2 regions of the Massilia sp. genome follow, and region 1 is predicted to be linked to the other one. Evidence: predicted binding sites of a transcription regulator. Region 1 holds the regulator's gene; the other holds the start of a gene.

Region 1 (3,617 bases):
ACCCTGCACAACGTCGCCCCGCGCGCGGGTGGCGTCGACATCTGGGTCAACATCGAGTGGAGCGCCGACATCTCGCTCTACGCCGATTACCTGATCGTCAACCCGCCGGTCGCGCCGCCCGGCCTGCGCACGGTCTCGGTCACGGTGCACCGCCACGGCAGCGTGGCCCTGAGCGAGGCCGAGGCCGACAGGATCCTGGCCGACATGGGCGCCATCCTCCAGAACGACGACACCGGGCCGGACGTCGCGACCCCGGTGCGCTTCGTGCGCAACGGCGCGGTCCGGGTGCTGCCGGCAAACATCCCCGGCACCATCCAGACATCCAGCGACCTGAATGCCCTCTTGAGCGCCGGCAGCGGGGTCAAGATCGTGCAGGCGATCCGCTGGTGCGGCGGCCCCGGCGACAGCATCATCGGCTGCGCCCCGGTCGGCAGCGCTTCGGTCAACGTGGCCGCGGTGCGCTTCACCGCCGACCAGGAAGGCCTGATCTGGGTGCACGAATACGGCCACAACTGCGGCCTGGGCCACCGCACCGACGACCCGCGCGCGGTCATGTACCCGTCCGTCGGCACCGACCACAACGTCGTCAACGCGGCGGAATCCTCGACCTTCCTTTCGGGTCCGCTCAACATCACGGGCAAGGTGATGCCGGCGGCGGCCTGCTCCTGCGGCGCCGGCGGCCTGGCGCTGCCGGCCGACGTGCGCGACTTCGTCTCGCGCCACTGGGTGGAAGGCGTGCCCTGGGAACTGGCCTCGCAGTACGGCGAGCAGGATGCCCGCCTGCTGCTCGACTGGCTGGTAAACGAGCCGGAACGGCACGAGGAGTTCCTGACCCAGATCGTGGCCACCCTCGGCCACATCGGCAGCGAGATCGCGGTCCAGCCCATGATCGACTTCGTGCAAAGCCCGCGCGCCGGCCGCGCCGTGTTCAACGCCAAGAACACGGCCCTGCTGCGCCTGGGCGACCTGGCCAACCAGTCCGGCAGCCGCGCCGCGCTCGACTTCCTGGCGCGGGTCGCAAGCGACATGGACCTGGCGCGCACGCTGGCGGCGCCCCAGGCCAGCGCCGAGACGCAGGCGGCCAAGGCGATGCAGGACGTGGTGGCGCCGACCCTCGAGACCCTGGCCGCCGAGATGGCGGTATCGGCCACCTTCGGGCTGGCGCTGGCCGGCACGGCGCAGTCGCAGCAGGCCGTGGAAGCGCTCAAGGGGAACGCCGACGCCTTCGCGACCGTGAACCAGGCGGCGCAGGAAGCAGCCGAGATCGCCGCGACCGTGCGCGCCAAGGGCCGCCAGGAGTATTACAGGATGAAGGCGCAGCACCGGCATCACCTGTAATCGGGACTTGTAGGGTGGACGGCTCGCCGTCCGCGCGTTCAAACCGTCTTTGATTCGATGGAACGTCTATTCGACTGACAGCCGGACGCGCGGTCGGCAGAGCCGACCACCCTACTGTATTCTGGAAATGAAAGCCACGAACGCGGCCTTTGTCTATAATGGTCGCGTCCGCATTTTCCTGTCCTCGTCATGAACCAACCCATCTCGCTTCCGGGCGAAGCGCCGGTCAGCATCCAGGCCCTCAAGACCAGTTGCAGCGCCTGCAGCATGCACCAACTGTGCCTGCCGATGGGCCTCGAGGACGCCGACATCAACCGCCTCGACCAGATCATCGGCCGGCGCCGCCGCCTGGCGCGCGACGAGCGCCTGTACGCCATGGGCGAGCCCTTCCGCAACCTGTACGCGGTGCGCTTCGGCCATTTCAAGACCTACCAGGTGAACGCGGCCGGCGAAGCCCAGATCACGGGCTTCCAGATGGCCGGCGAACTGCTGGGCATGGACGCGATCAGCGGCACCCACCACTGCGACGCCGTGGCCCTCGAGGACAGCGAGGTGTGCGAGATCCCGTTCGCGCGCCTGGAAGAGCTGTTCGGCCACGTGCCGGCCCTGCTGCGCCACTTCCACCGCATCATGAGCCAGGAAATCACGCGCGAACAGAACGTCATGCTGCTGCTCGGCAATATGCGGGCCGAGCAGCGCTTCGCCGTCTTCCTGGTCAACCTGTCGGCACGCTACGCGGCGCGCGGCTATTCGCCGAACAGCTTCCAGCTGCGCATGTCGCGCGAGGACATCGGCAACTACCTCGGGCTCACCATCGAAAGCATCAGCCGGCTGCTGTCGCGCTTCAAGAAGCAGGGCTGGCTGCAGGTGGACAAGCGCGAAGTCACCCTGCTCGACCCGGCCCGGCTCAAGGCGCTGGCCGCCGGCACCGAGGTCTGCAGCCCGATGGGCTAGCAGACCGGATCAGAGCTCGATCACCAGGTCCGGGCGGAAGGCTTCCTGCTCGCCCTTGCTGAGGTAGCCGAGCGGGTTGGCCACCACCCGGCAGGACCAGGGCCGGCCGGCCTCGACGCCGCTGACCACGTAGTCGTTGGCGCAGTGCAGGTGGCCATGGATCCAGACCTCGGCCTGCGGGAACAAGGCGTCGAGCGCATTGCAGAAGCCCGCGGTGCCGGGCGTGAGGCCATAGCGCGGATCGGCGCTTCGCAGGCTGGGGGCGAAGTGGGTCACCACCACCGTGGTGCCGTCGAAAGGCGCCGCCAGCGCGCCGCGCAGCCAGGCCTGGCACTCCAGCGCCATCTCGCGGATGCCCTCGGCCAGCACCTTCTCGCCGTTCTTCAAGGTGGTGTTCTTCGACAGATACCAGTTGGCGGCGCGGAAGGCCTTTTCGCGCTTTTGCAGCTGCTTCGTCAGGTCCTGCTCCTGCAGCGCCAGCGCGTCGAAGTCGCTCCACAGGGTGGTGCCGATGAAGCGGATGTTCCCGATGACGAGCGTTTCGCGATCCAGCCATTCGATGCCGAGGCGCGCGCAGCTGGCGCGCAGGCGCGCATGGGCCTCGTGGTAGTCGAGGCCGTCGAATTCGTGGTTGCCGGGGATGTACAGGACCCGTGCCTTGGCCGCGCCGGGGCGCAGGGGCGAAAAGCGTTCGAGACCGAAATCAGCGTCGGTCAGGCGCGAGCCGGATTGGTAGGAGCCGATGTCGCCCGCCAGGACGACGACGTCGGTGTCGGCGCGGATCTGCGGATGGAAACCGGCGTAGCGTTCGAGGTGCAGGTCGGAGAAAAGCTGGATGCGCATGGTCGGCGCAGTATAGCGGTTTCCGCCGCTGGCTGCGCCGCCGTCTCAGAAGCTGACGCGCACGTGAGGCGCGCTGCGCTTGGCCTCGCCGTGGTAGACCGCCTCGATGTTGTTGCCGTCCGGGTCGAGCACGAAGGCGCCGTAGTAGCCCGGATGGTAGGCGCGCTCGCCGGGGCGGCCGTTGTCCCTGCCGCCGGCGGCCAGGGCGGCGAAATAGAAGGCGTCGACCATCTTGCGGTCGCGCGCCTGGAAGGCCAGGTGGTGGCGGCCGGTGAGTACGCCCTGCGCGGCCTGGCTGTCGCGGCTGGAAACGAACAGTTCGTCGGCCCAGAAATAATCGTCGCCCTCACCACCCAGCGCAATGCCCAGCACCCCGAACACGGCCCCGTAGAACCTGCGCGAGGCGGGCAGGTCCCTGACCACGAGCTGGATGTGGTCGATGAGACGGCCGCGGTAGATTTCCTGTGTTTCCATGCTGCGCT
Region 2 (3,617 bases), on a different contig from region 1:
GCTGGGTCATAGCAGTGCGGTTCCGTTCGAAAGTGGTTTGACGCCAAGGTGCTTGGCGAGCGTTGCGCCGATATCCGAGAAGGTGGAGGCGATCGGGAGTTCCTGCGGGGCGACGTTCGGGCCGAAGAAGATCATCGGGATGTGCTCGCGGGTGTGGTCCGAGCCCGGCGCGGTCGGGTCGCAGCCGTGGTCGGCGGTGATGACGACCAGGTCGCCATCCTTCAGCTTGCCCATGAATTCCGGCAGGCGCGCATCCAGCTCGTGCAGCGCGTTCGCATAGCCGGCGACGTCGCGGCGGTGACCGAAGTGCATGTCGAAGTCGACGAAGTTCACGAAGGTCAGCGACTTGCTCGGGGCGGTGTCGGCCACTTCGACCAGGCGGTCGAACAGGGCCATGTTGTCGGCGCCCTTGATCAGCTGGGTCACGCCCTGGGCTGCGAAGATGTCGCTGATCTTGCCGAGGGCAATGACTTCGCCGCCCGCGTCCTTGACGTGGTCGAGCAGCGTCGGTGCGGTCGGCGGCACGGCGTAGTCGTGACGGTTGCTGGTGCGCTTGTAGTCGCCGTTCGCGCCCGTGAAGGGACGCGCGATCACGCGGCCGATGTTGTAGGGCTTGACCAGTTCATACGCGACCTCGCAGACCTCGTACAGGCGTTCCAGCCCGAAGTGCTCTTCGTGCGCGGCGATCTGCAGCACCGAGTCGGCCGAGGTGTACAGGATCGGACGGCCAGTAGCGACGTGTTTGTCGCCCAGCTCGTTGATGATGGTGGTGCCGGACGCATGGCAGTTGCCGAGCCAGCCCGGCACGCCGGTAGACTCTTGCAGCTTGTCGGTCAGCTCTTTCGGGAAGGACGGCACGGTCTTCGGGAAGTAGCCCCAGTCGAACAGCACCGGCACGCCGGCGATCTCCCAGTGGCCGCTCTGCGTGTCCTTGCCGGTCGACTGCTCGCGCGCGGCGCCCCAGGCGCCGGTGAAGCCCTCGCGCTGTTGAAAGCCGGCGGCCCATTCGCCGCTGGCCTTGTGCGCGGCGGCCGCCAGGCCCAGGCGTTCCAGGTTGGGCAGCGACATCGGCTTGCCCTCGTTGGCCGCCCACTTGGCGATGTGGCCGAAGGTGTTGGCACCGAGGTCGCCGTATTTGTCGGCGTCGGGCAAGGCGCCCAGGCCGAACGAGTCAAGCAGGAGGATGAATGCGCGTGACATGGAATCGCTCGCTAAGAATCAGTTTGCTTCGGTGCGCGGGGTTGCGCCCAGTCGCTCGATGAAGGAATGGATCAGGGTGACGAGGTCCTTGGCCGCGACCGCGGCGTACTTCAGGGTCTGCTCGTGCGACAGCGGGAACGGGGTCAGTCCCTCGGCCAGGTTGGTGATCGCCGAGATGCCGGCGACCTTCAGGCCGCAGTGGCGCGCCGAGATCACTTCCGGCACCACCGACATGCCGACCACGTCGGCGCCCAGCGCCTTGAAGGCGCGGATTTCGGCGGCGGTTTCGAAGTTCGGGCCCGGGCAGGCCAGGTACACGCCTTCGTGCAGGGTGATGCCCTTGGCGGCCGCGGTTTCCTTGACCAGGGCGCGCAGCTCGGCATCGTAGGCATTGGCCATGCTGAAGAAGCGTGGGCCGAAGCGCTCGTCGTTCGGGCCTGCCATCGGGCTGCCCGGCAGCAGGTTGATGTGGTCGTTCAGGACCACCACGCTGCCCGCATCCACTTCGGGACGCAGCGAGCCGGCGGCGTTCGTCACCAGGAGCATCTCGCAGCCGATCAGTTTGAACGTGCGCACGGCCGAGGTCATGACGTTGGCGCCGTAGCCTTCGTAGAAGTGGCCGCGGCCCTTCATGCACACCACCGGCACGCCGGCCAGGGTCCCCAGCACCAGTTCGCCGGCATGGCCGTGCACGGTGCTGATCGGGAAGCCCGGCAGGTCGGCATAGCTGATCGACACGGCGTCCGTCATCTGCTCGGCCAGCACGCCCAACCCCGAACCCAGGATCAATGCGGCGCGCGGCGCGAAACCGGGTTTGCGTGCCTTGATGACTTCTGCTGCTTCAAATGGGGTATTGCTGAACATGGTAGTCCTTGTGTGCGGATTCGGGAGACGTGAGGAGGGGCTGGAACAGGGTTTGCTACATACCAGCCGGAATATTATAACTATGCATGAGGCGCGATATGTATGGCAAATACCATTTTTCTTGTCGATTTATTGGTTTAAAAAATAAATCAATCGGTGTATTGTTGACGTACAGACATATAAAGCGGAACTGTTTGACACGCTTCAAACATTTGTCTAGCATTGACGGACATTTGTTTAACAGAGCCCAGCCCAGACCGTGACCGAGCCGCCGAAAAAAGAACAGTTGTACGAGCTGATCCGCGCGAATCCCTTCATCTCGCAACAAGACCTTGCCAGCCGGCTCGGGCTGTCGCGCTCGGCCGTCGCCAACTACATCGCCACCCTGGTGCGCGAACGCCGCATCCTGGGGCGCGCCTACGTACTGCCGGACCAGCGCCCGATCCTGTGCATCGGCGCCTCCAACCTCGACCGCAAGCTGCGCAGCACGGGCAAGCTGGTGCTCGGCACCTCGAATCCGGCCAGCCAGGACGAATCCTTCGGCGGCGTGGCCCGCAACATCGCCGAAAACCTGGCGCGCCTGGGTACGCCGGTGGCCCTGGTCACGGCGGTCGGCAGCGACGCTTCCGGCCGCGCCCTGCTCGCCCACGCCGAGGAAGCCGGCGTCGACACCCGCGGCGCGCTGCGCCTCGACGGCGTCGGCAGCGGCACCTATACCGCGGTGCTGGACCAGGATGGCGAGATGGTGGTGGCGCTGGCCGACATGGCCCTCAATGACCGCCTGACGCCAGACTTCCTCGCCACCCGCCAGCAACAGCGCGCCAACGCCGCGCTCATCGTGGCCGACCTCAACCTTCCCAGCGAGTCGGTCGCCGCCCTGCGCGAGGACGCGCTGCGCGACGGCGTGCCGCTGGTATTGGTGGCCGTGTCCGAACCGAAGATGGCGCGCCTGCCCCGGCAGCTGCGCGGCCTGCGCCTCCTGATCCTGAACCAGGGCGAACTGGCGGCCCGCGTGGGCCATGCGCTCGAGAGCGACGCCGCCGTCGGCGCCGCCTGCGCCGACCTGCAGGCTCAGGGCGTGCAGGACGTGATCGTCACGCGTGGCGCGCGCGGCGTCATGTACACCTCTCCCGCTGGCCTGATGCGCCTCGACGCCCCGGCGGTGAAGGTCGTCGACGTCACCGGCGCCGGCGACGCCTTCGCCGCCGCCGTCTGCTGGTCGCTGCACAGCGGCGAGGCCGATCTCGGCCTGGCCTGCCGCCGCGGCCTGCAATTGTCCAGCATGACCATCGAATGCGAGCAGACCGTCTGCCCGGCGCTCGACCCCGGCCAGCTGGAATCCCTCAACGAATCCGTATTGGACTGATCATGCAATCCTTCCTCCTGTTCTCGCCCGAAGTAGCCAGCGCGCGCGCCGCCGGCAAACCCGTCGTCGCGCTCGAATCGACCATCATCTCGCACGGCATGCCCTACCCGCAGAACGTGCAGACCGCACGCGAGGTCGAGCAGATCATCCGCGACGCCGGCGCGGTGCCCGCCACCATCGCCATCAT

What was found. The regulator FNR, encoded in region 1, switches genes on or off when oxygen is low (the NO sensors DNR and NnrR bind a similar motif). The targets are predictions, from matches to a motif close to TTGATNNNNATCAA.
Region 2: ACK4S9_RS20145 (carbohydrate kinase) is a predicted target of FNR. The motif match lies at 2,259-2,272, and genes of this name have one in related genera.

The regions. Positions count from the first base shown of each region.
Region 1 is NZ_JBKBOV010000034.1:10,715-14,331, forward strand. Features, by position in the region: gene ACK4S9_RS16890 (hypothetical protein) at 1-1,338, shown strand, start outside; gene fnr (fumarate/nitrate reduction transcriptional regulator Fnr) at 1,528-2,292, shown strand; gene ACK4S9_RS16900 (metallophosphoesterase) at 2,302-3,135, opposite strand; gene ACK4S9_RS16905 (VOC family protein) at 3,181-3,609, opposite strand.
Region 2 is NZ_JBKBOV010000049.1:2,519-6,135, reverse strand. Features, by position in the region: gene deoC (deoxyribose-phosphate aldolase) at 1-10, opposite strand, end outside; gene ACK4S9_RS20155 (phosphopentomutase) at 7-1,200, opposite strand; gene xapA (xanthosine phosphorylase) at 1,219-2,064, opposite strand; gene ACK4S9_RS20145 (carbohydrate kinase) at 2,324-3,430, shown strand; gene ACK4S9_RS20140 (pseudouridine-5'-phosphate glycosidase) at 3,433-3,617, shown strand, end outside.